DNA from 3 places in the Metapseudomonas cellulosilytica genome. Region 2 is predicted to be linked to each of the others. Evidence: predicted binding sites of a transcription regulator. Region 2 holds the regulator's gene; each other region holds the start of a gene.
What was found. Region 2 encodes sigma-54, which starts transcription at its own class of promoters, with help from an activator protein. Its sites were predicted from a motif close to ANTGGCATNNANNTTGCTNT; they were not measured.

Region 1 (10,015 bases), on a different contig from region 2:
ACGAAGAATCCTGAAGCCAACATTGATCCGAAGCTGAGAAGGAGAGGTGGGGCAGCGATTCCGCCCCGTCAGGAGGCCGAGCGGAATCGTTGCGCAGGGGGACGAGCGGCATGGATGCCGCGAGAGGCGTGCGGGGCCATGGATGGCCCCTCACGCCGGGCCCCCGGAGTAACGATGGAGCGAGGGAAACGCAGTAACAGCCGAAGGCTGGTCACCCCGGCGAAGCCGGGGCCGGATGCAGGGGCAAGCCTTTTTGGTTTCTTTTGGGTGGTGCGGCATTCCGACGACTGCCAAAAGAGACTCGCCGGGAGGCGAAACAGAAACTTCAAGCCTGCTCGGCGACGAGCTAGACTCGAGACTCAAAGCCCACTCGCACAATCTTGCCAATCCGGTATGCCTCCAATGACTCCCGCTGGGCCGCCTGGCGAGTGAGTGCGATGCCAGAGCACCCCGCCCACGGTTACACAGCGCCACCTGCGCTTAACAAAACATAACGTCCCGCTGATTGTGCCCACTTTCCAAAGCTGGCTAGGATTAGGGCGCTGCCTGCCCTGGGCAGCGTCCACCTATAACAAAAAGGGGAAAGGTGTATGAGTGAGCCCGTCATGCGGCGCACCCCGTCCGGCCTATGCGTGGAACGCCTGCGCAAGCCGACGTTCCGCTTCCACTCGCCGCTGGCCAAAGCGCTCTCGCTGTTCAGTGTGCTCTCCGTCCTGGCCGTCGCCGCTGCGCCCATTCCCGCGTCCGCGCTGGCCGCAGACGCCCCCGTCCTCTCCATCAATTCGCCCAAGGCCGTGAGCAGCCTGCTGCTCGATGTCGCCCATGCCGGCAAGCGCCTGGTGGCCGTCGGCGACCGTGGCCATATCCTCTATTCCGACGACAACGGCAAGTCCTGGAGCCAGGCCAAGGTGCCGAGCCGCCAGATGCTCACCGCTGTCTACTTCGTCGATGACAAGAAGGGCTGGGCCGTCGGCCATGACGCCCAGGTCCTCGCCAGCGAAGACGGCGGCGCCACCTGGACCCTGCAGTTCGAAGACCTGAAGCGTGAAGCGCCGCTCCTCGATGTCTGGTTCAAGGACGCCACCACTGGCTTCGCCGTGGGGGCCTACGGCGCCCTGCTGACCACCCAGGACGGTGGCAAGAACTGGCAAGACGTCAGCGACCGCCTGGAAAACGAAGATCAGTACCACCTCAACGCCATCACCGCGGTGAAGGACTCCGGCCTGTTCGTGGTGGGGGAGGCGGGCAGCATGTTCCGCTCCGCCGACTGGGGCGAGACCTGGGAGCGCGTCGAAGGCCCCTACGAGGGCTCGCTGTTCGGCGTGCTCGGCACTGCCGAGCCTGGCGTGGTGATCGCGTACGGCCTGCGTGGCCACTTGTTCCGCTCTGCCGATTTCGGCGGAAGCTGGGAAACCGTGCCGCTGAAAACCACCCATGGCGAACTGGAGTTCGGCCTGTCCGGCGGGGCGCTGCTGCCCGACGGCAGCCTGGTGGTGGTCGGCCATGGCGGCAGCGTACTGAAGAGCACCGACAACGGCCGCAGCTTCGCAGTGGTGAACCGCAGCGATCGCATGTCGCTGGCCAGTGTCATCGCCGATGAGAAAGGCAACCTGATCCTGGTGGGACAGGGCGGTGTACGCGTTGCGTCGCCGACCGGCGCCGAGCTGGGCCAACTATAAGAAAGGCGGAGAGTTACGATGAGTACCCATCACCAGGACAAGGCGACCTTCCTGGAGCGCCTGATCTTCAACAACCGGCCGGCCGTGATCATCATCTGCCTGCTGGTCAGTATCTTCCTCTTCTGGCAGGCGCTGCAGGTGCGGCCGTCCACCAGCTTCGAGAAGATGATCCCGCTGCATCATCCCTTCATCCAGAAGATGATCGAGCACCGCAATGACCTGGCCAACCTCGGCAACACCGTGCGTATCTCGGTGGAAGCGGTCAACGGCGATATCTTCAGCAAGGAGTACATGGAGACCCTCCGGCAGATCCACGACGAGGTCTTCTATATCTCCGGCGTCGACCGTTCCGGCCTGAAGTCCCTGTGGAGCCCGAGCGTGCGCTGGACCGAGGTGACCGAGGAAGGTTTCGCCGGCGGTGAGGTCATCCCGCAGACCTACGACGGTTCCCCGGCCACCCTTGAGGACCTGCGCAACAACGTTCTCAAGTCCGGTCAGATCGGTCGCCTGGTGGCCAACAACTTCAAGTCGAGCATCGTCGACGTGCCGCTGCTGGAGTCCTATCCGGACCCGAACGACCAGAGCAAGCTGCTCAAGCTCGACTACCGCCAGTTCTCCCACGAGCTGGAACAGAAGATCCGCGACAAGTACCAGGCCCAGAATCCCAACGTGAAAGTCCACGTGGTGGGTTTTGCGAAGAAGGTGGGCGACCTGATCGATGGCCTGATCATGGTGGTGATGTTCTTCGGCATCGCCTTCCTCATCACCCTGGTGCTGCTCTACTGGTTCACCTGGTGCATCCGCAGCACCATCGCCGTGCTCTCCACCACCCTGGTGGCGGTGATCTGGCAGCTGGGCCTGATGCACAGCGTGGGCTTCGGTCTCGATCCCTACTCGATGCTGGTGCCCTTCCTGATCTTCGCCATCGGCATCTCCCATGGCGTGCAGAAGATCAACGGTATCGCGCTGCAATCCAGCGACGCCGACAACGCCCTGACCGCGGCGCGGCGCACCTTCCGCCAGCTGTTCCTGCCGGGCATGATCGCCATCCTCGCCGACGCCGTGGGCTTCATCACCCTGCTGATCATCGACATCGGTGTGATCCGCGAACTGGCCATCGGCGCGTCCATCGGTGTGGCGGTGATCGTGTTCACCAACCTGATCCTGCTGCCGGTTGCCATCTCCTACGTCGGCATCAGCAAGAAGGCCATCGAACGCAGCAAGAAGGACGCGGTGCGTGACCATCCGTTCTGGCGCCTGCTGTCCAACTTCGCCCACCCGGTGGTGGCGCCGATCTCCGTGGTCATCGCCCTGATCGCCTTCGGTGGCGGCCTCTGGTACAGCCAGAACCTGAAGATCGGCGACCTCGACCAGGGCGCCCCGGAGCTGCGTCCGGACTCGCGCTACAACCAGGACAACAACTTCATCATCAACAACTACTCCACCAGCTCCGACGTCCTGGTGGTCATGGTCAAGACCGGCCCCGAAGGCTGCTCCACCCATGACGCCCTGGCGCCGGTGGACGAGCTGATGTGGAAGATGGAGAACACCCCGGGCGTGCAATCGGCCATCTCCATGGTCACCGTCTCCAAGCAGGTGATCAAAGGGATGAACGAGGGCAACCTGAAGTGGGAAACCCTGTCCCGCAACCAGGACGTGCTGAACAACTCCATCAGCCGCGCCGAGGGCCTGTACAACTCCGACTGCTCGCTGGCGCCGGTGCTGGTGTTCCTCAACGACCACAAGGCCGAGACCCTGCATCGCGCCGTGACCGCGGTGGAAGCGTTCGCCAAGGAGCATGACAAGGACGGCCTGCAGTTCCTGCTGGCTGCGGGCAACGCCGGTATCGAAGCGGCCACTAACGAAGTGATCGCCCAGGCCGAGCTGACCATCCTGATCCTGGTGTACATCTGCGTTGCCGCGATGTGCCTGATCACCTTCCGCTCCATTGCCGCCACCCTGTGCATCGTGCTGCCGCTGATCCTCACTTCGGTGCTGGGCAACGCGCTGATGGCCTGGCTGGGCATTGGCGTGAAGGTGGCGACCCTGCCGGTGATCGCGCTCGGTGTGGGTATCGGTGTCGACTACGGCATCTACATCTACAGCCGTTTGGAAAGCTTCCTGCGTGCCGGCCTGCCGCTGCAGGAGGCCTACTACCAGACCCTGAAGTCCACCGGTAAGGCGGTGCTCTTCACCGGCCTCTGCCTGGCCATCGGTGTCGCCACCTGGATCTTCTCGGCCATCAAGTTCCAGGCCGACATGGGCCTGATGCTGACCTTCATGCTCCTCTGGAACATGTTCGGCGCCCTGTGGCTGCTGCCGGCGCTGGCGCGCTTCCTGATCAAGCCCGAGAAGCTGGCGGGCAAGGTCGGTGGTTCGCTGCTGGCCCACTGAGGCTGACTGGCTGAAAAAAACCGCGGCTCCGGCCGCGGTTTTTTTATGGGCGGATGACACCCGAGCCGCTATTGGGGGGCATAACCCGACACGGGTGGCAGGGCCTTGCGGTGAGTTCAGAAATGAATGGTGGCCTCACCCTTGTGCCAGTTGCAGGGGCAGAGCTCATCGGTCTGCAGGGCGTCGAGCAGGCGTAGCGTTTCCTGGGGATTGCGCCCCACGGAGAGGTCGTTCACCGAGACATGGCGGATCTGATTGTCCGGATCGATGATGAAGGTCGCGCGCAGGGCCACGCCCTCGCGGCGGTCGATGATGCCCAGTGCGCCAGCCAGTTCGTGCTTGATATCGGCCAGCCAGGGGAAGCCCGACCCCTTGAGGTCCTGGTGGTCGCGGCGCCAGGCGAGATGGGCGAATTCGCTATCGGTGGAGGCGCCGATGAGCTGGGTGTCGCGGTCGTTGAATTGCTCCAGCAGGTCGCCGTAGCCCTTGATCTCGGTCGGGCACACGAAGGTGAAATCCTTGGGCCAGTAGAACAGCACCTTCCACTTGCCGGGGTAGCTGTCCTGGTTGATCCGCTTGAAGGCGCTTTGCGGGTTGGGAGCGTATTCCGAGTCGTGGTCCACCGCCCGAAGGTCGAACGCGGGCAGCTTGTCTCCGATGGTGAGCATGGCGGGCTTCCTCCGGGGCAAGAGTGGAGGCACGGGATTGGGGCAAGTATGGAAGCCTCCCGGGCTCTTTGAAATACGGCCCGGCTATCCTGCCCATGACGGCCCCTATGGCTTTAGGTCGGCGGGTTATAGGGCAAATTCCAAATCGCAACATATGCATAGAACAATCAGGACCTAGTGGCCGCACGCGGCCGGGCTAGACTGTCTCTTCCAGGGATGGTGGTGCCCCCGGGTGGAGCGTGGGGGATCACCTCGCCGTCGCAATTCGTCCAATCCAGTACCGCCGCCAAATAGGGCGGCGCCGGCAGTTCCGCATCGCGGGCTGCACCAGCCTGGGGCGCGACGACTGCGTGTGTGCTGCAAGTTGTTGAAAACAAAAACAGTTGTTGCGATGGCACGGGGCTTGCGAATGCGTAGATGCCCGTGGCGACAAGGAGTTAGGCATGTCCCGCACCTTTTATGACGAGATGTATGACGCGAGTGGCGAATGCCGTCCGCATTACCGGGAATTCGCGCGCTGGCTGGCGGACACGCCCCAGGAACTGCTGGCCCAGCGGCGCCGCGAGGCCGACCTGCTGTTCCATCGCGCCGGTATCACCTTCACCCTCTATGGAGACGAGCAGGGCACCGAGCGCCTGATCCCCTTCGATACCATCCCCCGCGCGATTCCCATGAGCGAATGGCGAGTGGTGGAGAAGGGCTGCATCCAGCGCGTCAAGGCGCTGAACCAGTTTCTCGCCGACCTCTACCACGACCAGCGGATCATCAAGGCCGGGATCATTCCCGCCGAGCAGGTGCTGGCCAACGAGGGCTACCAGATCGCCATGCAGGGCCTGGACCTGCACCGTGACATCTACGCCCATATCGCCGGTGTGGACCTGGTGCGCGACGGCGACGGCACCTACTACGTGCTGGAGGACAACCTGCGCACCCCCAGCGGCGTCAGCTACATGCTGGAAGACCGCAAGATGATGATGCGGCTGTTCCCCGAACTGTTCGCCGCCCAGCGCGTCGCGCCGATCGACCACTACCCGAACCTGCTGCTGGACACCCTGAAGAGCTCCAGTGCGCTGGATAACCCCAGCGTGGTGGTGCTGACGCCGGGACGCTTCAACAGCGCCTACTTCGAGCACGCCTTCCTCGCCCGCGAGATGGGGGTGGAACTGGTGGAAGGGGCCGATCTGTTCGTGCGTGACGACCGTGTGTTCATGCGCACCACGTCCGGCCCGCAGCCGGTGGACGTGATCTACCGACGGCTGGACGACGCCTTCCTCGACCCGCTGGCCTTCAACCCCGAATCCATGCTGGGCGTGCCCGGCCTGCTGGCCGCCTACCGTTCCGGCAATGTGGTGCTGGCCAATGCCATCGGTACCGGGGTGGCGGACGACAAGTCCATCTACCCCTACGTTGGCGAAATGATCCGCTTCTACCTGGACGAGGAGCCCATCCTGAAGAACGTGCCCACCTGGCAATGCCGCAAACCCGAAGAGCTGTCCCACGTGCTGGCCCACCTGCCGGAACTGGTGGTCAAGGAAACCCAGGGCTCCGGCGGCTACGGCATGCTGGTGGGCCCGGCGGCCAGCGCCAAGGAGATCGAGACGTTCCGCGAGCGCCTCAAGGCCCGCCCCGAGGCCTACATCGCCCAACCCACCTTGTGCCTGTCCACCTGCCCGACCTTCGTCGAACAGGGTATCGCGCCGCGCCATATCGACCTGCGGCCCTTCGTCCTTTCCGGCCGGGAAACCCGCCTGGTGCCCGGTGGCCTGACCCGCGTGGCATTGCGCGAGGGCTCGCTGGTGGTGAACTCGTCCCAGGGCGGCGGCACCAAGGACACCTGGATAGTGGAGGACTGACCATGCTTTCCAGAACAGCCTCCGAACTCTACTGGATGTCCCGTTACCTGGAGCGTGCCGAAAACCTGGCGCGCATGCTGGAGGTCAGCTACTCCCTGTCGCTGATGCCCCAGGACGGTCGCGGCGACAGCCTGGATGAGCTGGCCATGTCCCTGCTCAGCACCGGTACCCTGGACCTGTACCAGGAACGCCATGGTGAGCTGAACGCGGGGCGCATGCTGCACTTCTACGCCCTCGACGCCGATAACCAGGCCAGCATCTTCAGCTGCCTGCGCGCGGCACGGATCAACGCCCATGCCGTGCGCGGGCGGATCACCGCCGACATCTGGGAAAACATCAATGCCACCTGGCTGGAAATGCTGAACATTTCCAACGAGGGGCTCGGCCGCTACGGCATCAGCCGTTTCTGCGAGTGGGTGAAGGAGCGCTCGCACCTGTTCCGTGGCGCCACCTACGGCACCATCATGCGTGGCGAGGCCTATTGCTTCATACGCCTGGGTACCTTCATCGAACGGGCGGACAACACCCTGCGCCTGCTGGACTCGCGCTACGAAATGTTCGGTGAAGAGTCCGAGGAAGTGAGCGACAGCTCCGCCCGTGGCTACTACCAATGGAGCGCCTTGCTCCGTGCGCTGTCCTCCTTCGAGGCCTACACCGAGGTTTACCGGGGCTCCCCCGATGCCCGCCAGGTCTCCGAGCTGCTGCTGCTGCGTGCCGACGTGCCGCGCTCGCTGCGCGCCTGCATGGAGGAGCTCAACCTCATCCTCTCCGGGCTGCCGGGCGACAACGGCCGCCCGGCCCAGCGCTTGGCCGCCGAACTGGATGCGCGGCTGCGCTACTCCGCCATCGACGAGATCCTCGCCGATGGCCTGCATACCTGGCTCACCGATTTCATCCTGCTGGTTCGCCAACTTGCTCGAGCCATCCACAGTTCGTATCTGGAGGCTGTATGAAACTGTCCATTCGCCACGACACCACGTACCGCTACGACGACCAGGTCCGCGCCAGCATCCAGTACCTGCGTCTGACGCCCCAGGAAAATGAACGCCAGCACGTACTCAGTTGGGAGCTCACCCTGCCGCATCCGGTGCGGGCGCAGATCGATCCCTTTGGCAACATCTTCCACGTGCTGACCCTGGACGAGCCCCACGAGGCCATCGTCATCAGTGCCCGTGGCCAGGTTGAGATTGACGAGCAGCGCGAGGCCGAACACGACACGCATTCGGCCTTGCCCTTCCTGCGCTTCACCCGCCTGACCACGGCCGATGACGCCCTGCGCGAGTTCGCGGCGCTGCAGTGCGGCAATCGCCGGGACCGCAGCGGCCTGATCGATCTGATGGAGGCGCTGCATGAGCAGATGCCCTTCAAGAAGGGAGTGACCCGCATCGACAGCACCGCCGCCGAAGCCTTCGCCGGCCGCGCCGGGGTCTGCCAGGACCACGCCCACGCCTTCCTCGCCTGCGCCCGCAGCCTGGGGATTCCCGCGCGCTTCGTGTCCGGCTACCTGTACCAGGGCAATGACCAGCACCTGGCCAGCCACGCCTGGGCCGAAGCCTGGCTGGGAGACGCCTGGTACAGCTTCGACGTGACCAACAATCTGTCTCTTCCTGCGCGCCATCTGAAGCTGGCGGTGGGCCTGGACTACCTGGACGCCTGCCCGGTGCGCGGCATGCGCCGGGGGGGTGGTGGCGAGCAGATGCACGCGAAGGTCGACGCGCCGCCGCTCTTGCTGGTCCAGGAGCAGTAAGCACCAGGTTCCCCGCAGCGCCGATCGCCTTTTACTGCCTTGCCCGGGAATGGGCACGGCGATCGGAGAAACGCAGCGGGGGATCCCCACAAGGAGAAACGGCATGACCTACTGCGTTGCCATGCACCTGGCCGATGGCCTGGTGTTCGTTTCAGACTCGCGGACCAACGCGGGCATCGACCATATCGCCACCTTTCGCAAGCTCTATACCTTCGGCGTCAGCGGCGAGCGGCTGATCGTGCTGCAGAGCGCCGGCAACCTGGCCACCTCGCAGTCGGTGGTGAACCTGCTCAAGCAACGCCTCGACGGTTCGGCGCCCAATCTCCACAACGTGCCCACCCTCTACGACGCCACCGCCCTGGTGGCCGAGACCATCCGTGAAGTCATCGCCCGCGACGGCGCGCCGCTGGCCGGCAATACCGACCTCACCTGTTCCTTCCTGGTGGGCGGGCAGATCGCCGGCAATCCGCAGGACCTCTACAGCATCTATCCCCAGGGCAACTTCATCCAGGCCACCGAGGACACGCCCTTCCTGCAACTGGGAGAGAGCAAATACGGCAAGCCCATCCTCGACCGCAACCTGGAGTTCGACACCAACCTGGAGGAGGCCCTGCGCTGCGCCCTGGTGTCCTTCGACTCCACCATTCGAAGCAACCTCTCCGTGGGCATGCCGCTGGACCTGCTGGTCTACCACCGCGACAGCCTGATCATTCCGGCGGGCTACCGGGTGACGGAGGACGACAAGTATTTCGCCGACATCCGCAAGCAATGGGCGGCCGGACTGCAGGATCTGATCGGCGAACTGCCGCCTCCGCCGGTGGAGTACAACGTCTGAGTCGGGGGAAGGGGAGACCTGCGGTCCCCCTGGCGAATGAATTCGCCCCTACAGGGTTCGTGTGAGGGCTACGGAATCCACCAGTGGCACTAACTGCCCCCTCTCCCTTCAGGGAGAGGGTTGGGGTGAGGGCAGGTGGCCGCGGCAGGGCGTTCCCAGGGGGAGACCTGCGGTCTCCTTGGCGAATGAATTCGCCCCTACAGGGTTCGTGTGAGGGCTACGGAATCCACCATTGGCACTAACTGCCCCCTCTCCCTTCAGGGAGAGGGTTGGGTGAGGGCAGGTGGCCGTGGCAGGGCGTCCCAGGGGGAGACCTGCGGTCTCCTTGGCGAATGAATGCGCCCCCACAGGGTTCGTGCGAGGGCTACGGAATCCACCAGTGGCACTAACTGCCCCCTCTCCCTTCAGGGAGAGGGTTGGGGTGAGGGCAGGTGGCCGCGGCAGGGCGTCCCCAGGGGGAGACCTGCGGTCTCCTTGGCGAATGAATTCGCCCCTACAGGGTTTGTGCGAGGGCTACGGAATCCACCATTGGCACTAGCTGCCCCCTCTCCCTTCAGGGAGATGGTTGGGGAGAGGGCAGGTGGGCGCGGCAGGGCGTCCCAGGGGGAGACCTGCGACGGACCAGCCGCCCAGGAAACCTTCAGGGTTGCACCTTCCTCCCCGCCATATGTTTCAGATAGCCGATCAACTGCCCCAGTTGTTCATCACTGATCGCGTCCTTCGAGAATCCCGGCATCTTGCCCTGGGGCCAGCGGCGCAGGCTTTGCGGGTCGCGGATGTAGCGGGGCAGGAAGTCGCCGGCCAGGTACTCGGTGGGGTTGTGGGGAATGTTCAGGTCC
Region 2 (10,015 bases):
CAGATCTCGGAGTCCTGGGTGCTGGAGGACGGCATCGTCAAGGAAGGCAGCTTCCACCTGGACCAGGGGGTGGGCGTGCGTGCCCAGTCCGGCGAGAAAACCGGCTTCGCCTACAGCAATGCCATCACCGGCGAGGCCCTGCGCCAGGCGGCCCGCGCCGCGCGCTCCATTTCCCGGGCTGGGCAGGAGGGCCGCGTGCAGGCCTTCGCCAGCCCGCAGATCACCCGCCTCTACGATTCCAGCAGCCCGCTGGATGTGATCAGCCGCGCCGAAAAGGTCGACCTGCTGAAGAAGGTGGATGCCGCCACCCGCGCCCTGGACCCGCGCATCAAGCAGGTCACGGTCAGCATGGCGGGCGTCTGGGAGCGCATCCTGATCGCTGCCAGTGACGGCAGCCTGGGGGGCGATGTGCGTCCGCTGGTGCGCTTCAATGTCAGCGTGATCGTCGAGCAGAACGGTCGCCGCGAGCGCGGTGGTCACGGCGGTGGCGGGCGCACCGATTACCGCTACTTCCTCCAGGAAGACCGCGCCATGGGTTATGCCCGAGAGGCGCTGCGCCAGGCACTGGTGAACCTGGAGGCGGTGCCGGCCCCGGCCGGTACCTTGCCGGTGGTCATGGGGGCGGGTTGGTCCGGGGTGCTGCTGCACGAAGCGGTGGGCCACGGCCTGGAGGGCGATTTCAACCGCAAGGGCAGTTCGGCCTACAGCGGTCGCATCGGCGAGCGAGTCGCGTCCAGCCTTTGCACCATAGTCGACGACGGCACCCTGGCCTATCGCCGCGGCTCCCTCAGCGTCGATGACGAAGGTACCCCGACCCAGTGCACCACGCTGATCGAGAACGGTGTGCTCAAGGGCTACATGCAGGACAAGCTCAACGCCCGCCTGATGAAGGTGGCGCGCACCGGCAACGGCCGTCGCGAATCCTACGCGCACCTGCCGATGCCGCGCATGACCAACACCTACATGCTGGCCGGCAAGACCGACCCCGAGGAAATCATCGCCTCGGTGGAACGCGGTATCTATTGCGCCAACCTCGGTGGTGGCCAGGTGGACATCACCAGCGGCAAGTTCGTCTTCTCCACCAGCGAGGCCTACCTGATCGAGAATGGCAGGATCACCACGCCGGTGAAGGGCGCCACCCTGATCGGCAACGGCCCCGAGGCCATGAGCCGGGTATCCATGGTCGGCAACGACCTGGCGCTGGACAGCGGCGTGGGAACCTGCGGCAAGGACGGCCAGTCGGTGCCGGTGGGCGTCGGCCAGCCGACCCTGAAGATCGATGCGATGACGGTAGGCGGGACGGGGGCCTGATGACGGCCCCCGGAAGGGATCAGCGCAAGCCGCGCTTGGCTTCGTCCAGGTCGCGGATGTACTTGAACACCTTGCGCGCGGCGGCCGGCGGTTTGTTGTGGGCCGCTTCGTGCTGGGCATGACGGATCAGGCCGCGCAGGTGCTGGCGGTCGGTTTCCGGGTAGTCGGCGACGAAGCTTTCCAGGGCGGCATCGCCACCCTCGATCAGGCGGTCGCGCCAGCGCTCGAGGGCGTGGAAGCGCTCGTTGTATTCGCGGGTGGAGCTGTCGAGCTGGTCGATCAGGCTGACGATGGCCTCGATGTCCTGCTCGCGCATGAGCTTGCCGATGTACTGGATGTGCCGTTTGCGGGCGACGTGCGCCTTGTGCTTCGGCGCTTCCGCCAGGGCCTTTTGCAGGGCGTCGGTCAGCGGCAGCTTGGCCAGCACGTCGGCCTTGAAGGTGGTCAGGCGCTCGCCGAGCTCCTGCAGGGCATGCAGCTCGCGCTTGACCTGGGTTTTGCTCTTCTCTCCGGAGAAGTCGTCGTCGAAGAATTCAGACATGGGGGTGGTCCAGTGGGAAACGCCGCCATGATAACCAGTCGGGGCCGCGTTGTCCGGCCCGGCTGGCGCCGCCGGAGCGCGGTACGTGCGGTGAGGCGCCAGGTTGCGTCGCCGCGTCGAGGAATTTTTGAACTGGAGTGGCTATGAGTGAAGTAGAAGTGGTCGGCCCGGAAGCATTGCCGGAACTGCAGGCGCGGGTCGAGCGCATCCTCGCCGAGGCCCGGCGCCAGGGCGCGAGCGCCTGCGAGGTGGCTGTTTCAGTGGAGCAGGGACTGTCCACCACCGTGCGCCAGGGCGAGGTGGAAACGGTCGAATTCAACCGTGACCAGGGTTTCGGCATCACCCTGTACGTCGGCCAGCGCAAGGGCTCGGCCAGCACCTCGGCGAGTGGCGAAGATGCTATCCGCGAAACCGTCGCCGCGGCGCTCGCCATAGCCAAGCATGCCTCCGAGGACGAGTGCGCCGGTCTGGCCGACGCGGCGCTGATGGCCCGCGACCTGCCGGAACTCGATCTCTATCATCCCTGGTCCATCAGCCCCGACCAGGCGGTGGAGCAAGCGCTGATTTGCGAGGCGGCGGCCTTCGGGGTCGACAAGCGCGTGAGCAAGGCCGATGGCACCACGCTCAACACTCACCAGGGCTGCCGCGTCTACGGCAACAGCCATGGTTTCGTCGGCGGTTACGCCAGCACAAGACACAGCCTGAGCTGCGTGATGATCGCCGAGGCCGAAGGCCAGATGCAGCGCGATTACTGGTATGACGTCAGCCGTATCGGCGATCAGTTGGCGGACCCGGCGAGTATCGGCCGGCGTGCCGCCGAGCGCACCGCGGCGCGCCTTGGCGCCCGTCCCGTACCGACCTGCGAGGTGCCGGTGCTGTTCGCCGCCGAGCTGGCCACGGGCCTGTTCGGCAGTTTCCTCGGGGCCATTTCCGGTGGCAACCTCTACCGCAAGTCCTCCTTCCTGGAAGGCGCCCTGGGCCAGCGGTTGTTCCCCGAATGGGTCACCATCGACGAGCGTCCGCACATTCCCCGCGCCATGGCCAGCGCGGCCTTCGACAACGACGGCCTGGCCACTTACGCAAAACCTTTCGTGGAGAAGGGGGAGCTGGTGTCCTACGTCCTCGGCACCTACTCCGGCCGCAAGCTGGGTTTGCCCAGTACGGCCAACGCCGGCGGCGTGCACAACCTCTTCGTCACCCACGGCCTGGAAGACCAGGCGGCACTGCTGCGGCGCATGGGGCGCGGCCTGCTGGTGACCGAGCTGATGGGGCAGGGGCTGAACATGGTCACGGGTGACTACTCCCGTGGCGCCGCGGGTTACTGGGTGGAGAACGGCGAGATTCAGTTCCCGGTGCAGGAAGTGACCATCGCTGGCAACCTCAAGGACATGTTCCGGCAGATTGTCGCCATCGGCAGCGATCTGGAACTGCGTGGCAACATCCGAACCGGTTCGGTGCTGATCGAGCGGATGACGGTCGCCGGAAGTTGAGTGACATTTGGCCACCTGCGAAAACGCGCCCTGATGGGCGCGTTTTTCATTTTGCTGGCAGCGGGCGAGAGGTCATTCGCCTTCGTCGAACTTGTTGTTGATCAGTTCGATCAGCGCATTGAGGGCGTCGTCATCCTGCTCGCCCTCGGTGTGCAGGTGGATGGGCGTGCCTTTGCCCGCAGCCAGCATCATCACCGCCATGATGCTCTTGCCGTCCACCAGACTTTCCGGGGAGCGGCCAACGCGGATCTGGCACGGATAGCGCCCGGCCACGCCGACGAACTTCGCAGCTGCACGGGCATGCAGGCCAAGCTTGTTGATGATGGTGATCTCGCAGGCTGGCATCGCGGTTCCAATCCTTCTAGCTGAGGTCGCGGTGGCGAACCTGGACGTTCTTCAAACTGGGTTTCAGTGCGGCTCCCAGGCGCTCGGCGATATAGACCGAGCGGTGATGGCCGCCGGTGCAGCCGATAGCGATGGTAACGTACGCCCGATTGCTTGCGGCAAAGCGCGGCAGCCACTTGTTCAGGTAGCTGAGGATATCCTGGTACATCTCCTCGACGTCGGGTTGCGCGGCCAGGTAATCGGCGACCGCTTGCTCCAGGCCCGAATGGTCGCGCAGTTCCGGCTTCCAGTAAGGGTTGGGCAGGCAGCGCACGTCGAACACCAGGTCGGCATCCACCGGCATCCCGCGCTTGAAACCGAAAGACTCGACCAGGAAGGCCGTGCCGGGCTCCGGCTGGTTCAGCAGGCGCAGCTTGATACTGTCGCGCAGCTGATACAGGTTGAGATGCGTGGTGTCGATCTTCAGGTCGGCGAGATCGGCGATCGGCGCCAGCAACGCTTCTTCGTCCTTGATGGCTTCGGCGAGGGAGCGGTTGTCGTTGGTCAGCGGGTGGCGTCGACGCGTCTCTGAGAAGCGCTTGAGCAGGGTGTCGTGATCGGCGTCGAGGTAGAGCACGTCGCACTTGATATGGCGGCTGCGAGCTTCTGCCAGCAGTTCAGGAAAGCGTTGCAGCTGGCTCGGCAGGTTGCGCGCGTCGATCGACACGGCGACCTTGGGCTCCATCAGCTCCGTGTGCAGGAGGGCGCGCTCGGCCAGTTCTGGCAGCAGGCCGGCGGGCAGGTTGTCGATACAGTAGAAGCCGTGGTCCTCAAGAACGTTGAGGGCGGTACTCTTGCCCGACCCGGAACGGCCGCTGACGATAATCAGGCGCATGGCGAGGCCCTAGTGTCCGCTCTGAACGTCCACGACTACCTGGTACAGGCTGGTACTGTCCGGAGCCTGCCGCAGGCGCTCACGCACGTCGCTGCGGTCGAGCATGCTGGCGATCTGGCGGAGCAGTTCAAGGTGCTCGTCGGTGGCGGCTTCCGGGACCAGCAGAACGAGCAGCAGGTCCACGGGCGCGCCATCGATGGCGTCGAAATCGATAGGGGCGTCGAGGCGGAGCACGGCGCTGATAGGCGCCGTGCAACCGGTTAGACGACAGTGGGGAATGGCGATGCCGTTGCCGAAACCGGTGGACCCGAGCTTTTCCCGGGAAACCAGGCTCTCGAAGATATCCTGGTTATCAAGGTCGGGAAGGTCGCGGGCGACCAGCTTGGCGATCTGTTCCAGAACACGTTTCTTGCTGCCTCCCGGCACGTTCACCAGGGAACGGCCGGGGGTCAGGATTTGCTCGAGTCGAATCATAGGGGAGGGGTCAGCGGGCGGTAGCACCCTGCTGGCGGTTAAGCTGCTTTTCCTTGTGCTTGATCAACTGGCGATCGAGCTTGTCGGTGAGCAGGTCGATGGCCGCGTACATGTCTTCATGTTCCGCGTTGGCAACGACTTCGCCGCCGGCGATGTGCAAAGTGGCTTCGATTTTCTGTTTGAGTTTTTCGACGTTCATTATCACCTGCACGTTGGTGATTCGGTCGAAGTGGCGCTCCAGACGGTCGAACTTCTCGACAACGTAGTTGCGCAGGGCGTCGGTCACATCCAGTTGATGTCCACTGATGTTGACTTGCATACCGCTTTCTCCTTATTGCCCGTGTAGAAGAGACAGGCTAACGGGCCTGCCACCGGAACACTTTGGCGTGGGTCAATTTCCGCGTCACATCAGTCGCTTCCGTTCGCTGGAAGGCGCTATCCCAAGGGACTCGCGGTACTTGGCTACTGTGCGACGGGCCACTTGAATGCCCTGTGCCTCCAGTAAACCAGCGATCTTGCTGTCACTCAACGGCTTTTTCGGATTTTCCGCTGCGACCAGTTTCTTGATGATGGCGCGGATCGCGGTAGACGAGCATTCGCCGCCTTCCGAGGTGCTGACGTGGCTGGAGAAGAAGTACTTCAGCTCGTAGATGCCGCGGGGGGTGTGCATGTATTTCTGCGTGGTCACACGCGAGATGGTGGACTCGTGCATGCCCACGGCTTCGGCGATGTCGTGCAGCACCAGGGGCTTCATCGCCTCGTCGCCGTATTCCAGGAAGCCGCGCTGGTGCTCGACGATCTGGGTGGCGACTTTCATCAGGGTTTCATTGCGGCTTTGCAGGCTCTTGATGAACCAGCGCGCTTCCTGGAGCTGGTTGCGCATGAAGGTATTGTCGGCGCTGGAGTCGGCGCGGCGGACGAACCCGGCATAGTGCGGATTGACCCGCAGGCGCGGCACAGCCTCCTGGTTCAGCTCCACCAGCCAGCGTTCATTGTGCTTGCGCACTATGACGTCCGGCACCACGTACTCGGGCTCGCTGGCTTCGATCTGCGAGCCGGGGCGCGGGTTGAGCGCCTGAATCAGTTCGATGATCTGGCGCAGTTCGTCTTCCTTCACCTTCATGCGCCGCATCAGCTGGCTGTAGTCGCGGCTGCCGAGCAGGTCGAGGTAGTCGCCAGCCAGGCGCTGGGCCTCGCTCAGCCAGGGGGTGTTCGGCGGCAGCTGGCGAAGTTGCAGGACGAGGCATTCGCGCAGGTCGCGGGCGCCGACGCCGGCGGGCTCGAATTGCTGAATGCGATGCAGCACCACCTCGACTTCATCCAGCTCGATGCCGAGCTCAGGGTCGAAGGATTCGGTGATCTCGGCGAGGGACTCCTCGAGGTAGCCGTCGTTGTTGATGCAGTCGACCAGGGTGACCGCGATCAGCCGGTCGGTATCGGACATGGGCGCCAGGTTGAGCTGCCAGAGCAGGTGACTCTGCAGGCTTTCGCCCACCGAAGTGCGCGAGGTGAAGTCCCACTCGTCGTCATCGTTGCTCGGCAGGCTGCTGGCGCTGGTCTGGTAGACGTCTTCCCAGGCCGTGTCGACGGGCAGCTCGCTGGGGATGCGTTCATGCCATTCGCCATCTTCGAGGGCTTCGGCATTGGTCGCGACACTGGACTCCTGGAAGCTCGCTTCCTGGCTGCCGGAGTTGGGCATCTGGTCGCCTTCGGCCATGGGGTCGGAGGTGTCGAAGTCGTCTCCATCCTCCTGCCGTTCCAGCATGGGATTGGATTCCAGCGCCTCCTGGATCTCCTGCTGGAGGTCCAGGGTGGAGAGTTGGAGTAGGCGGATGGCCTGTTGCAGCTGCGGGGTCATCGTCAGCTGCTGGCCCATCTTGAGGACTAGCGATGGTTTCATGGCAGAGGGCTTAGCACCTTATTCGCCGGCGCTCGCGCGCCATCCACTACAGGGCGCGTTGAGCGCCACCAGAAGCAAATTATATGCCTGACCTTGAAGGATTTTCCTAGTTATCGCAAGTCGTCCAGCAGGCCAATTCGCCTGCGGTTACAGGCGGAACTCGTGGCCCAGGTAGACGTCCTTCACCAGCTGGTTGGCCAGGATGGCTTGCGCATCACCTTCGGCGATCAGTTGGCCTTCACTGACAATGTAGGCGGTCTCGCAGATATCCAGGGTTTCGCGGACGTTGTGGTCGGTGATCAGCACGCCGATGCCCTTCGCCTTGAGGTGGTGGATGATCTGCTTGATGTCGCCCACGGAGATCGGGTCCACGCCGGCGAAGGGTTCGTCCAGCAGGATGAACTTGGGGGCAGTGGCCAGCGCGCGGGCGATTTCCACGCGGCGGCGCTCGCCGCCCGACAGGCTCATGCCGAGGCTGTCGCGGATGTGGCTGATGTGGAATTCCTGCAGCAGGCTTTCCAGCTCCTTGCGGCGTCCGGCGCGGTCGAGGTCCTTGCGGGTCTCGAGAATCGCCATGATGTTGTCCGCCACGCTGAGCTTGCGGAAGATCGAGGCTTCCTGCGGCAGATAGCCGATGCCGGCGCGGGCGCGGCCGTGCATGGGCTGGTGGGTAACATCCTGCTGGTCGATCAGGACGCGGCCCTGGTCAGCCTTCACCAGGCCGACGATCATGTAGAAGCAGGTGGTCTTGCCCGCGCCGTTGGGGCCGAGGAGGCCGACGATCTGACCGCTGTCGATGGACAGGCTGACGTCGCGGACCACCTGGCGGCTCTTGTAGCTCTTGGCCAGGTGCTGGGCTTTGAGAGTCGCCATTACTGTGCTTTCTGCTCTTTCTTCTTCGGCTGGATCACCATGTCGATCCGCGGTCGCGGGGTGCTGACATTGGCGCCGGTGGCGCGGCCCGCGTTGACGATCTGGCGCTGGGTGTCATAGACGATCTTCTCGCCTTCGAAGGTATTGCCCTCCTGGACCACCTTGGCCTGGTCGAGCAGGATGATGCGCTCGTTGGCGGCGAAGTACTGGATGGTCAGGCCATAGGCCTTGACGATTTCCTTGTCCACGGCCGGCTTCTGCTCGTAGTAGGCGGGCTTGCCCACCGAGGTGAAGACCTCGACGTCGCCGTTGGCGTCCTGGGTGATGGTGACGGTGTCACCGGTGATCTTCAGGGTGCCCTGGGTGATCACCACATTGCCGCGGTAGACCGCGACACCTTGCTTGTCATCGAGCTCGGCGCTGTCGGCCTGCACGCGAATCGGCTGATCGCGGTCAGAAGGCAGTGCCCAGGCAGCGGCACTTCCGAGTGCGACGCCCAGGCTGAGCAACAGGGGGAGGGTATTAACGAACCTCATGCTGGCCTCTTACGTTGGACTGCAGGAGCATCCTGCTGTCATTCAAGTACGCTTTCATTCCATTCGCCGTAGTCACCCCATTGGCCGCCTCGATTCTAACGGCTTGCTGGGTCTGCGCATATTCCTGGTCGGGGAACACGGTCAGGCGGCTGGTGGTCAGGATGGTGGGTCGACCCTTGGCGTCGGTGCGGGCCACCCTGACCTTGTCGATCAGTTCAACCTGCTTGCCTTCGGGGCCGACTTCGCCGCGCTCGCTCTGCACGTGCCAGGGATAGGCCGTGCCGCGATGCAGCAGCAGGTCGGGATTGGTCAGCATTGTGACATCGCTGGCCTTGATATGTTCGAGGCGCGTCGCGGTCATTTCGTAGTGCAGCTTGCCGTCAGCCTGGAACTGGGTGCTCTTGCCGTTCTCGACGTAGAAGTCGATGGCGTTGTCATTACCCTGGGCTGGCGATCGGTCCATGAAACTTTCCGGGCTGATGTTCCAGTAGCCGAGCGCGATAAGCAGTGCAGCGATGGGCGTGAAGGTCAGCGCCAGGCGCAAGTTCTTCGACATGGCGGGCCTCAGAGGTAGGCGGCTTGGGCCGCTTCCAGGCTGCCCTGGGCGCGCAGGATCAGCTCGCAGAACTCGCGGGCCGCGCCTTCGCCGCCGCGGGCCTGGGTGACGCCATGGGCGTGCTGGCGCACGAAGGCGTCGGCGTTGGCTACCGCCATGCCGAGGCCGACGCGGCGGATCACCGGCAGGTCGGGCAGGTCGTCGCCCAGGTAGGCGACCTGGTCATGGGTCAGGCCGAGTTCGGCGAGCAGGCCATCGAGCACCACGAGTTTGTCCTCGCGACCCTGGAACAGGTGCTGGATACCGAGGTTCTGCGCCCGGCGCTCGACCACTTCTGATTGGCGGCCGCTGATGATGGCGGTGCTCACGCCGGCGTTCATCAGCATCTTGATGCCGTGGCCGTCGAGGGTATTGAAGGTCTTGAATTCGCCGCCACCGGGGAGGAAGTACAGGCGGCCATCGGTCAGCACGCCGTCTACGTCGAACACCGCCAGGCGGATGGCCTTGGCACGGGCAAGGAGTTCATTGCTCATCAGATCACTCCGGCGCGGGTCATGTCATGGATGTGCAAGGCGCCGATGGGGCGGTCGTCTGCATCGACCACCACCAGCACGTTGATCTTGTGGTCGTCCATGATCTTCAGGGCTTCGGCCGCAAGCATGTCCGGGCGCACGGTCTTGCCGTGGACGGTCATGACCTCGTCGATGCTGGCCAGGCGCACGTCGACACCCTTGTCCAGGGTGCGGCGCAGGTCGCCGTCGGTGAAGATGCCGGCGAGGCGGCCGTCGCTTTCCAGTACCGCGGTCATGCCCAGGCCCTTGCGGGTCATTTCCAGCAGCGCTTCGCGCAGCGGCGTACCGCGGGCGACGCCGGGCAGGCTGTCGCCGCTGTGCATGATGTTCTCCACCTTCAGCAGCAGGCGACGGCCAAGGGCGCCGCCCGGGTGGGAGAAGGCGAAATCCTCCGCGGTGAAGCCGCGGGCTTCCAGCAGGGCGATGGCCAGGGCGTCGCCCAGTACCAGGGCGGCCGTGGTGGAGGAGGTCGGGGCAAGGTTCAGCGGGCAGGCTTCCTGGTCCACACGGGCGTCCAGGTTGGCCGCGGCGGCCTTGGCCAGG
Region 3 (10,015 bases), on a different contig from region 2:
GGCGCTGGGGCATGCCGATGCCGAGTACGACGCCTGGCTCATCCGCATTATGGAGGGCGATCAGTTTTCCAGCGGCTTCGTCGGGATCAACCCCAACTCGAAGATTCCCGCGCTGGTGGATTACAGCCAGGAAACACCGATCCGTGTCTTCGAATCGGGTTCGATCCTGCTGTACCTGGCGGAGAAGTTCGGCCGGTTCCTGCCCACCGATCTGGCGGGGCGTACCGAAACCCTGAACTGGCTGTTCTGGCAGATGGGATCGGCGCCCTATCTGGGGGGCGGTTTCGGGCATTTCTACGCCTACGCGCCGGAGAAGCTGGAGTACCCGATCGATCGGTTCACCATGGAGACCAAGCGCCAACTCGATGTGCTGAATCGCCGTCTCGCCGATCACCATTTCCTGGCGGGTGACGCCTACACCATTGCCGATATGGCGGTTTGGCCGTGGTATGGCCAACTGGTGCGGGGGAACCTGTATTCGGCGGCGGAATTCCTGTCCGCTCATGAATACACCCATGTGCTGCGCTGGGCCGAGGAGATTGCCGAACGACCCGCGGTGAAGCGCGGCCGGCGAGTCAACCGCACCTGGGGAGAGCTGGAGGAGCAGTGCCCGGAGCGGCATCAGGCGTCTGATCTGGACCCGGTCTGAGGCCATTCCCGGCGCCATTGGCGGTTCCCTCCGCCAACGTCTGCGCCAGCAGAACCCCGCCCTGCAAGCGAGCCGGAACCTGGAGCAGGCCGGCGGTGATCAGTTGCTTCTGGAGCACGGCGTTTCCTGACCATGACAGGGCCTCGCCGGGCTTGCCCCGGCGAGGCCCTGATGCGGTCAGAACGAGTTGGCGAGGTCGATGCCGGACTTGCCGGGCGCGAGGATGTTGTTCGGGTCCAGGGCGCGCTTGATGGCGTGTTCCACCTTGCGCTTGACGGTGCCGTAGCTCTGCGCCACGCGCTCCTGGAACGCGGTGTTGACGCGGTACACGGCATAGCCGTGCTTCTCGAACTCATCCAGCAGCTCGTGGAAGCAGGCGTTGGCGCGCCGGGTTTCCTCTGGGTTGCTGCGGTCGTAGAGCACGTCGATCACATGGTGCATGTCGCGCCAGCCGACGATGAACTCGCCGACGTAGTCCAGGCCGTGCTTGTTGAGGATCTTCTTGGCCAGCGCCTGCTGCTTGTCGCACTCGCTGCCACGGGCCTGGCTGACCGGGGCGAACCACATGGAACCACCGCCGCCACGCCAGTTGTACAGGCCGAATTCCTGCAGGTTGGGTACGCCGGACATCAGTTGGGCGCGGTACTTGAAGGGCTGGGTATCACCGGCTTCTTCCTGGGTGACGATCTTGCCTTTGCCGAGCTTGGCCAGGGCGCCGGTGACGATCTTCCAGTTCACGTCCACCTGTTCCTGGGTGCCGTAGAGGGCGGCGTAGACGTTCCAGGCGCCGAGGTTCTTGTCCTTCTGGATCTGCTTCAGGATGGTGTCCGGGGTCGCGCCCGGCTCGGTGGTGTAGTCCGAGCGGCGGGTGTTGCAGGTGGAGGCTTCCCAGAGCACGCCGGCGATCACCACCGAGTTGGGGATGACCTGGGCGATGCGCAGCGGGCGGATGAATTCGACGATTTCGCTGATGTCGGACTCGTTCTCGAACTTGATCTCGAAGGGCTTGAAAACCGGCGGCTTGGGCATCAGCCAGAAGCCCATCTTGGTGCAGATACCGTAGTTGGCCTGGGTGAACATGCCGTCCAGGGTCGGGCCGTAGCCCCACTTGAACACCTGCCAGGCGTTGTCGCCCTTAACCCCGCCCATGCCGGTGCGGTAGACGTCGCCGTTGGCCAGCACCACTTCCATGCCGCACTGCATGAGGAAGTGCTCGCCGTAGGGGGTGTAGCCGACGCCACGGTCCATGGTGTTGCCCAGGGGGCCGGCGATGGCGGACGGCGCGGAGAAGGACAGCATCAGCGGGATGTTGTTCTCCTGCAGGTAGTCGTACAGCTGCTGGTAGGTCACGCCGGGCTCCACCAGGGCGGTGCACAGGTCGGGATCGACGTGGATGATCTTGTTCATCTTCTTCAGGTCGAGGATCACCTGTCCGCGCTGGCCGGGGGCCGCCGAGCCGTAACCGAAGTTGCGCCCGGTGGAGATGGTCCACACCGGAATGCCGTGTTCGTTGCAGATCTTCACCACCCCCTGCACCTGCTCCACGCTGGTGGCGGTGACGGCGGCGGAGGGCGCGTGTTCGGCATTGTCCACGGCCATCATGATCTTGTTGTAGGGGATCAGTTGCTCGTCCTTGACCAGGACGTTGTCCTCGCCCAGCAGCTTGCGGAACTTGGCCAGGGCTTGCTGGAAGTTGGCGTCATTCACGCCACGGGGAAGCAGGGTGTTCTGGGTTTGCTCGGTCATCTGTCAGCTCCTTCAAGCCACGATCGAGAACGAAACGAATTGGCCGGCGAGCGCCGGCTGATGGCTGGCGATGCGCGGGGCTGCCGTGCTGTCGGCGGTGCCCAGGCTGGCCAGGCTGTGGCCGAGGCTGGCCGCCCATTGCGCGGAACCGCCGCTGCGCCTGGCGCCGGCCAGCTTCAGGGGCCGACCGCCCAGCGGGTTCTGTTCGCTCAGGCTGAAACCGCCGCCGCAGGCGTGCAGCTGCTGGCCCAGATGCAGGGCGCAGCCCTGGGCGCTGTCGGCGCTGAGCAGGTGGTGCCGGGAGGCGCCGCCGGTGGCGCTGTGCTGGCCGAGCCACTGCACCCGTGCGCCGCTGCTGCGGGCCAGGTCAAGGATCAGCGCGGCGCTGGCGTCATCCACCAGGCCGATGATGCGTTGCGGCTGGCCGCTGCGCAGGCGCTTCTCCAGGCCCAGGATGAAGTCCAGGCCGAGGCCGGTGCGCTGCACTTCGGCTTTACCGGCCGCCGGGCTGGAGCCGACCCCGGCCAGGAAGGCCTTGCCGGCAGCCTCGCCATCCACCAGCACCAGCGTGGGCAGCGGTTGGGCCTGGCCGCCCAGCATGGCCTTGCTCATCGCCAGGCTGGAGACGCCCATGGCGGCGCCGGCCAGGCCGCCCAGGGCCATGCCCTTGAGCAGGGTACGACGTTCGATGTTCATCGCCGGCACCTCAGGGTTTGGCCGCGGGGGCGGGCGACTTGGCGATGTACTCGCCGACTTGCTGCAGGGCCTTGTCATCGATGAACGAGGCCGGGAAGGCCGGCATGGCGCGGAAGCCATTGCGCACCACGGCGGAGATGTACTGCGGCGGCAGCTGGCGCCCGGTGATCACCGGGCCCACCTGGTGTTCGTGGCAGTGGCCGCAGACCTTCTGGTAGACGTTCTCGCCGCTTTTCCAGGTGCCGTCGCCATCGGCGAAGGCCTGGCCGGCGAGCAGCGCGAAGGGCAGTGCAAGGCCGGCCAGCAATGGCCGTTTCACAGCTTGGCTGTTGAGGAGTGTGGACATTTCGTACTCCGTTTTTTATTGGGTGGGTGCTGGGTGGTGTAGATGCGGCCGTATCAGAACGGATAGGGCCGCGGGCTGTGTTGCAGGGTGATCCAGTGGTCGGTGGTGAACTCCTCGATGGCCCATTCGCCGTTGAAGCGACCGAGGCCGGAGTTCTTCTCGCCACCGAAGGGGGCGTTGGGTTCGTCGTTGACCGGGATGTCGTTCACGTGGGTCATGCCGGCGTGGATGCGCTGGGCGAACTGCACGCCGCGTTCCAGGCTCCCGCTGAACACCGCGCTGGAGAGGCCATATTCGCTGCGGTTGGCCAGCTCCAGGGCGTGTTCGGCGTCGCGGGCGGACTGGATGCCCACCAGCGGGCCGAAGATTTCCTCGCGGGCGATCTCCATATCGGCGGTGACGTTGCCGAACACGTGGGGCGGCATGACGTTGCCCTGGGGCTCGCCGCCCACCAGCAGGGTGGCGCCTTCGGCCTTGGCGGTGGCGACCTTCTCTTTCAGACCGGCCAAATGCCGGGCGTTGATCACCGGGCCGACCACAGTCTCGGGCTTGCTCGGGTCGCCGTAGGGCAGGGTCTTGACCCGCTCGACGAAGCGCTGGGTGAAGGCGTCCACCAGGGGCGCCTCGACGATGATGCGGTTGACCGCCATGCAGATCTGGCCCTGGTGCAGGAACTTGCCCACCACGGCGGCGTGCACCGCCTGCTCCAGGTCGGCGTCGGCCAGGACCACGAAGGGGCTGTTGCCGCCCAGTTCCAGCGCGACGTGCTTGAGGTGCTCGCCGCCGCTGGCGATGCGGCCGATGTTGCGGCCCACCTGGGTGGAGCCGGTGAAGGAGATGAACGCTGGAACCGGATGCTCGACGAAGGCGTCGCCGATTTCCGCGCCCGAGCCCACCACCACGTTGAGCACGCCAGCCGGCAGCCCGGCCTCCTCGAAGATGCGCGCCAGCAGCAGGCCGCCGGTGACCGGGGTGTCGCTGGCCGGCTTGACCACCACGGCGTTGCCCAGGGCCAGGGCCGGGGCCAGGGAGCGAGCGGTGAGGTGCAAGGGGAAGTTCCACGGGCTGATCACGCCGATCACGCCCAGGGGCGCGCGGTACACGCGGCTCTCCTTGCCAGGGATGTTGGAGGCGACGATGCGCCCGTGCACGCGATTCGGCAGGCTGGCCGACTCCAGGGTGATGGCGCGGGCGGCGCCCCATTCGATTTGGGCCTTGATACGGGTGCTGCCGGACTCGCGGATGATCCAGTCGATGATCTCCTCGCGGCGCTCATCGAAGATCTTCACCGCGTCCAGCAGGACCCGGGCGCGCTCGGCTGGCGCCTTGGCCGCCCACTCCCGCTGGCTGTTGCGGGCCATGCGGTAGGCCGCGTCGAGGTCCTCGCGGCTGGCCAGGGTGATGCTCAGCAGCCGCTTGTCGTTGTAGGGGTCGAAGACTTCCAGCTGGCGACCGGTACTGCCGGCGCGCCATTGCCCGGCGAGGGGCTGCAACTCGAGGTTCTGGTAGGCAGGGCGGGTGGTGTCCATGGGTTCTCTCTTGTTTGAGCGGAAGGCTGCCGGTGGCAGTGAACCGCTGAGCGTATGGGTGCGTGGCGACACCTCAGGCGTGACGCGCGGGCGGCTGGCCTGTGGCGGTACGGTCGGGGATCAACAACGAAGCCGTGGTGCGGGCGGTCGAGCGGGATTGGTTGGCGATGGGAAGCAGTTCATGGGGCCGTAACCTGCGTTGTTGTTGTGGAGGTGCACGCGCTAGGCCATTAACAACTACCGTGCCAGTCCTGTTATTTTTTGTTTTTTTCTTTTAAAACAATGAGATATAAATTTTTTGAAAGAATGGCGGAGTGCCGTGAAGGGCTTTGCTGAGGCTTGGCGCGGAATTTTCTGCAGAGAAGTCGCCGCTGGCGCTGAAACTTCCCCGGAGCGCTGCGCCGGAGACTGTGCGGTTATCGGGTAATGGCCTGCGAAGGAGCCGGAAGGCCAATTGACCGGCCATTTCACGAGGGCATACTGAATGGCTCCTTTCCTGCCTTCCGCCCCTGACCATGACTCGCAAAACCTCGAGCAATCCCGGCCGCGCCATGGGGGATGAATTCCTCAAGCAGTTGCTCGGCCGGCAGAAGCGCCTGATCGTTGACCGCGCCAACCAGTTCGGCAGCACCGGGCTGCCGACCGCCGAGCAACTGGCGGAGACCGTCGCCTTCGCCCCCCAGGACGGCAATATCTGGCTCTGCGGCCAGCGCATGATGCTGCTGCAGGGGGCTGCCTTCGGCGCAATCCGCCACGAGTTGGTGGAAGCGCTGGGCCTGGACAAGGCGCGCGGCCTGCTGACCCGCATCGGCTGGCAGGCCGGCGCGCGGGATGCCGCCCAGGTCAGCGCGCAGTGGCCCGAAGGCGACCACGCCAGCCTCTACAGCGCCGGCCCGCGCCTGCACATGCTGGAGGGCATGGTGAACGTGGAGGTGGTGCGCTTCGACATCGACTCCAGCGTCGGCCATTTCTATTCGGAGTTCTTCTGGCACAACTCCCTGGAGGCCGACGAGCACATCGCCGCCTACGGCCTGGGCAGCGAGCCGGCGTGCTGGATGGAGGTCGGCTACGCCAGCGGCTACGCCTCGTCCCTGCTGGGGCGCCTGGTAGTGTTTCGCGAACAGGAGTGCCGCTGCATGGGCCATTCGGCTTGCCGCATCGTCGGCAAGCCGGCGGAGCTGTGGGATGACATCGACCTGGACCTGGCCCACCTGGACGCCAGCGACTTCCTCAGCCGCAGTACCTACGGCTCGGCCGACGAGACCGAAATGGCCGAGTTGGAGGAGCCGGCCGGGGACCAGGCCATGGTGGGGATTTGTGCCGCCTTCGTCGCCGCCAGCCAGCAGCTCTACCGCGTGGCGCCGACCCAGGCGACTGTGCTGCTGACCGGTGAATCGGGGGTGGGCAAGGAGCTCTTCGCCCGCACCCTGCACCAGGCCAGCCGGCGCAGCGGCACGCCGCTGGTGGCGCTGAACTGTGCGGCGCTGCCGGAAACCCTGTTGGAGGCGGAACTGTTCGGTGTGGAGCGCGGCGCCTTCACCGGCGCCGACCGTTCCAGGCCGGGGCGCTTCGAGCGGGCCAAGGGCGGTACCCTGTTCCTTGACGAGATCGCCACCCTGAGCCTCAGTGCCCAGAGCAAGATCCTGCGGGTGCTCCAGGAGGGCGAGATCGAGCGGGTGGGTGGCACCACGGCAATCCCGGTGGATGTGCGGATCATCGCCGCCACCAACCTGGACCTGCGCCGCGAGGTGGAGGCCGGGCGCTTCCGCGAGGATCTGTTGTACCGGCTGAACGTCTTCCCCATCCACCTGCCGCCCCTGCGCGAGCGGCGCGAAGACATTCCGCTGCTGATGAGCTACTTCCTGCGCACGTTCAGTGCGCGCCATGGGCTCAAGCCCCTGGGCTTCAGCACGCGGCTGGTCAACGCCCTGCTGACCTACCGCTTCCCTGGCAATATCCGCGAGCTGCAGAACCTGATCGAGCGTGGCGTGATCGCCGCAGGCAATGGTGAACTGATGGACCTGGTTCACCTGGCCGAGGCGGGCGAGCCGCTGCGTTCCAACGGTATCGGCCTGACCGTCGAAGGCCGCCTGGACGCCCCCGCTCGCGAGGTCCCGGTGGGGAGCGAGGCGCCGTCCGGCGAGCGCGTGGTGGTGGAGCCGGAGCTGGCCGACCTGCAGGCCTTCCTCAGTGGCCGCGAGCGGGTGCTGGGGACTTCCCTGAAGGAGATCGAGCAGCGCCTGGTGCACCTGGCGCTGGAGCGCACCGGCGGCAACCTCACCGCGGCGGCGCAAATGCTGGGCATGAGCCGTGCCCAGATCAGTTACCGGCTCAAGGGGGAGTGATCCCCCCTGGTCGGTCACGGGTGGCTCAGAGGGGCATGGTGAACTTCAGCCAGTAGGTCTGGCCCTCGGCGCGGTTGCGCACGCCGCTTTCGTCCTGCCACTTGGCGCTGAGGAACCAGCCATCGCCGCTGTATTGCACGGCAGGGCCGATGGAAAAGCTGCGGCCACGGTTGCCATCGTTGGCGTCCACCAGGGCGGCCGCGGCGCAGTCGGAGACGCTGCACTTGTCGTCGCTGATCTGCTTGTAGGCATGGCCGCCCACACCTACGACCCAGCCGTTGCCAAGGCCCCAGCCCAGGGTGTAGTCGGCGTGCAGCTCGCGGCCGGACTGGTAGTGGGTGTCGCGGTTCTCGAAGTTGTAGTCGTGCATCAGGCGCACATCGGCGTTGAAGCCGTTGGGGTCGCTGTAGGTCATCGCGTACACCGCCTGCACGGTGTAGTAGTTGTTGCCGAGGTTGATCAGGTCGTCCTTGTCGTAGCTGCCGGTGGGGGCCACGAAATCGACGCCGACGGCGGTGTGGAACTTGTCGCTGTGGTGGAAGCCGACCACCGGACCGAAGTGCGCGTCGCCGATGCCGCGCTTGTGGTCGTGGGGGCCATTCTTGACGTTCAGGCGGATGTCGTTGAGCGGCAACAGGGCGTGGAAGCCGAGGTTGCCGCCGAGCACCTGCTGTTCGGTGACCCAGACGAAACGCGGCACGATGGTGGTGACCCGCAGGTCGATGTCGGCGGCCTTGTCGCCGGCGTTGTCGCGCAGGGAGTCGGCCAGGTAGTTGCCGACGAACACCTGGCCGTAGGTGCCGGGCGGCGGCAGGATGCCCATGCCGTAGATCTCGATGCCCATCGGCCAGGACGACAGGCCGCCTTCGGTGGCTTGGGCCAGTTGGGTGCTGCCGGCGAGCAGCAGGCTGGTGGTGCAGGCAATGGCGGGGGTGCTGAAGGATTTCTTATTCATGAAAGGCAGCCTTGTTGTTATTGGGTGCGAGCAAGGCTGGTGACTTGCTCGAAAACTGCCCTAAACAATTAGCGTGCCAGTCGTTAAGTTCAGGTTTTTGCCGACGATGGCTTCCTGTTCGCGGCTTTTGTCGCTGGTTTGGCCAGGTGGCCTTTGGCGTCGTGACAGGCTGTTAAGAAAATTCCGCAGACTGGAGAATTCTCGACGCCGGCCCTAGGCATCGGAGCCGTCCTGGCCGCCGGCACGGCGGAAGGCATTGGGCGACTGGCCATTGAGGCGGCGGAAGAAGCGCGAGAAGTAGGTGGGGTCCGTGAAGCCAAGGCTGTCGGACACCTGGGCGATGGTCATGTTGGTGTAGATGAGGCTGCGCCGGGCCTCCAGCAGCAGGCGCTGGTGGATGATCTGCAGCGCGCTCTGGCCGGCCAGTTGGCGGCACAGGTTGTTCAGGTGGACGCTGGACAGGTCCAGGCGGTGGGCGAAGGTCTCCACCGTCAGGTGCTCGCGGTAGTGCCGCTCCACCAGCTTGATGAAGCGCCCCAGCAGCTGCCGGTTGCGTTCGTCGCGGCCGCTGGGCGGCGTGATCTGCTGGCTGCGCCGGCTGATCCAGACCATCAGCACGTTGACCAGGGAACTGAGCACCAGCTCGCGGGACGGCGCGCTGCCTTCGTACTCCCTGAGCAGGGCGGCGAACAGGGTATTGATGTAGCGGCGGTCGGCCCCCACCGGGTAGCAGCCCGAAGAGGCCAGCACCGTCAATGGCGCCCCCAACTGCGCCTCCAGTTGTTCCACCAGCGGTGCGCCGAGGGTCAGCACATGGCCCTCGATGCTTTCGGAGAACTGGAAACCATGGACACAGAGTGGCGGGGTGACCTGGATCGAGGGTTCGAGGATGTCACTGCGCCGGCCTTCCACCTCCACCACCGCCTGGCCGCGCTGCACATAGAGCAGCTGGAACAGGTCGGCGTGGCGGTGCGGCTTGATCTCCCAGTGGTGCAGGCTGCTGCGTTTTGGAATGGATTCGCAGTGCAGCAGGTCCGGGGTCGGCCAGGCCTGGTTTTCGCCATAGAGCTTGAATACGGGAACGCCTGGAATGCTGGTTTTCATGGGCTGGCCTGGGGCTGCGGGGCTGTTCAAGGCTGGTCGATAATCGGACGGTGTTTTCAAAAGTGCAATTTCTAGAAGGATTCTGACCTTCTTTTTCGATTTCTGTCAGCAAAAATGCAGGGGAACCTAAACCCATGTGCTTCGGGCCCATGCCTGCGCCCTTGGCCTGAAGCCCTTTTGCGAGACAACAACAATGAAAACTCAGGTTGCCATCATCGGTGCTGGCCCCTCCGGATTGCTGCTCGGCCAACTGCTGCACAAGGCCGGTATCGACAACATCATCGTCGAGCGCCAGACCCCTGATTACGTGCTCGGCCGCATCCGCGCCGGGGTGCTGGAGCAGGGCACCGTCGACATGCTCCGCGAGGCTGGCGTCAGCGAGCGCATGGACGCCGAGGGCCTGGTGCACGAGGGCGTCGAGCTGGTGTTCGATGGCAAGCGCGTACCCATCCACCTGACCGAACTCACCGGTGGCAAGAGCGTGATGGTCTACGGCCAGACCGAGGTCACCCGCGACCTGATGGACGCCCGCGCCGCCAGCGGTGCACCGATCATCTACTCGGCCAGCAATGTCGAGCTGCACGAGCTCAAGGGCGAGCGCCCCTATGTCACCTTCGAGAAGGATGGCCGGCTGCAGCGCATCGA

Region 1: the regulator sigma-54 is predicted to act here: its motif matches at 5,132-5,151, upstream of ACFW0H_RS13360 (circularly permuted type 2 ATP-grasp protein).
Region 3: the regulator sigma-54 is predicted to act here: its motif matches at 5,450-5,469, upstream of ACFW0H_RS04590 (sigma 54-interacting transcriptional regulator).

The regions. Positions count from the first base shown of each region.
Region 1 covers NZ_JBHZGN010000009.1:60,656-70,670, reverse strand. Annotated here, with positions in the region: gene ACFW0H_RS13375 (WD40/YVTN/BNR-like repeat-containing protein) at 591-1,679, shown strand; gene ACFW0H_RS13370 (efflux RND transporter permease subunit) at 1,698-4,073, shown strand; gene ACFW0H_RS13365 (peroxiredoxin) at 4,190-4,741, opposite strand; gene ACFW0H_RS13360 (circularly permuted type 2 ATP-grasp protein) at 5,185-6,594, shown strand; gene ACFW0H_RS13355 (alpha-E domain-containing protein) at 6,597-7,547, shown strand; gene ACFW0H_RS13350 (transglutaminase family protein) at 7,544-8,341, shown strand; gene ACFW0H_RS13345 (peptidase) at 8,445-9,176, shown strand; gene ACFW0H_RS13340 (cytochrome c) at 9,817-10,015, opposite strand, start outside.
Region 2 covers NZ_JBHZGN010000010.1:50,671-60,685, reverse strand. Annotated here, with positions in the region: gene tldD (metalloprotease TldD) at 1-1,311, shown strand, start outside; gene yjgA (ribosome biogenesis factor YjgA) at 1,331-1,852, opposite strand; gene pmbA (metalloprotease PmbA) at 1,996-3,342, shown strand; gene ACFW0H_RS14420 (HPr family phosphocarrier protein) at 3,415-3,687, opposite strand; gene rapZ (RNase adapter RapZ) at 3,704-4,561, opposite strand; gene ptsN (PTS IIA-like nitrogen regulatory protein PtsN) at 4,571-5,035, opposite strand; gene hpf (ribosome hibernation-promoting factor, HPF/YfiA family) at 5,046-5,354, opposite strand; gene ACFW0H_RS14400 (RNA polymerase factor sigma-54) at 5,439-6,935, opposite strand; gene lptB (LPS export ABC transporter ATP-binding protein) at 7,083-7,808, opposite strand; gene lptA (lipopolysaccharide transport periplasmic protein LptA) at 7,808-8,344, opposite strand; gene lptC (LPS export ABC transporter periplasmic protein LptC) at 8,331-8,900, opposite strand; gene ACFW0H_RS14380 (KdsC family phosphatase) at 8,909-9,433, opposite strand; gene ACFW0H_RS14375 (KpsF/GutQ family sugar-phosphate isomerase) at 9,433-10,015, opposite strand, start outside.
Region 3 covers NZ_JBHZGN010000003.1:63,077-73,091, forward strand. Annotated here, with positions in the region: gene yghU (glutathione-dependent disulfide-bond oxidoreductase) at 1-649, shown strand, start outside; gene ACFW0H_RS04570 (FAD-binding oxidoreductase) at 827-2,395, opposite strand; gene ACFW0H_RS04575 (hypothetical protein) at 2,408-3,091, opposite strand; gene ACFW0H_RS04580 (c-type cytochrome) at 3,102-3,437, opposite strand; gene pchA (4-hydroxybenzaldehyde dehydrogenase) at 3,491-4,966, opposite strand; gene ACFW0H_RS04590 (sigma 54-interacting transcriptional regulator) at 5,482-7,311, shown strand; gene ACFW0H_RS04595 (SphA family protein) at 7,337-8,266, opposite strand; gene ACFW0H_RS04600 (helix-turn-helix domain-containing protein) at 8,480-9,370, opposite strand; gene pobA (4-hydroxybenzoate 3-monooxygenase) at 9,564-10,015, shown strand, end outside.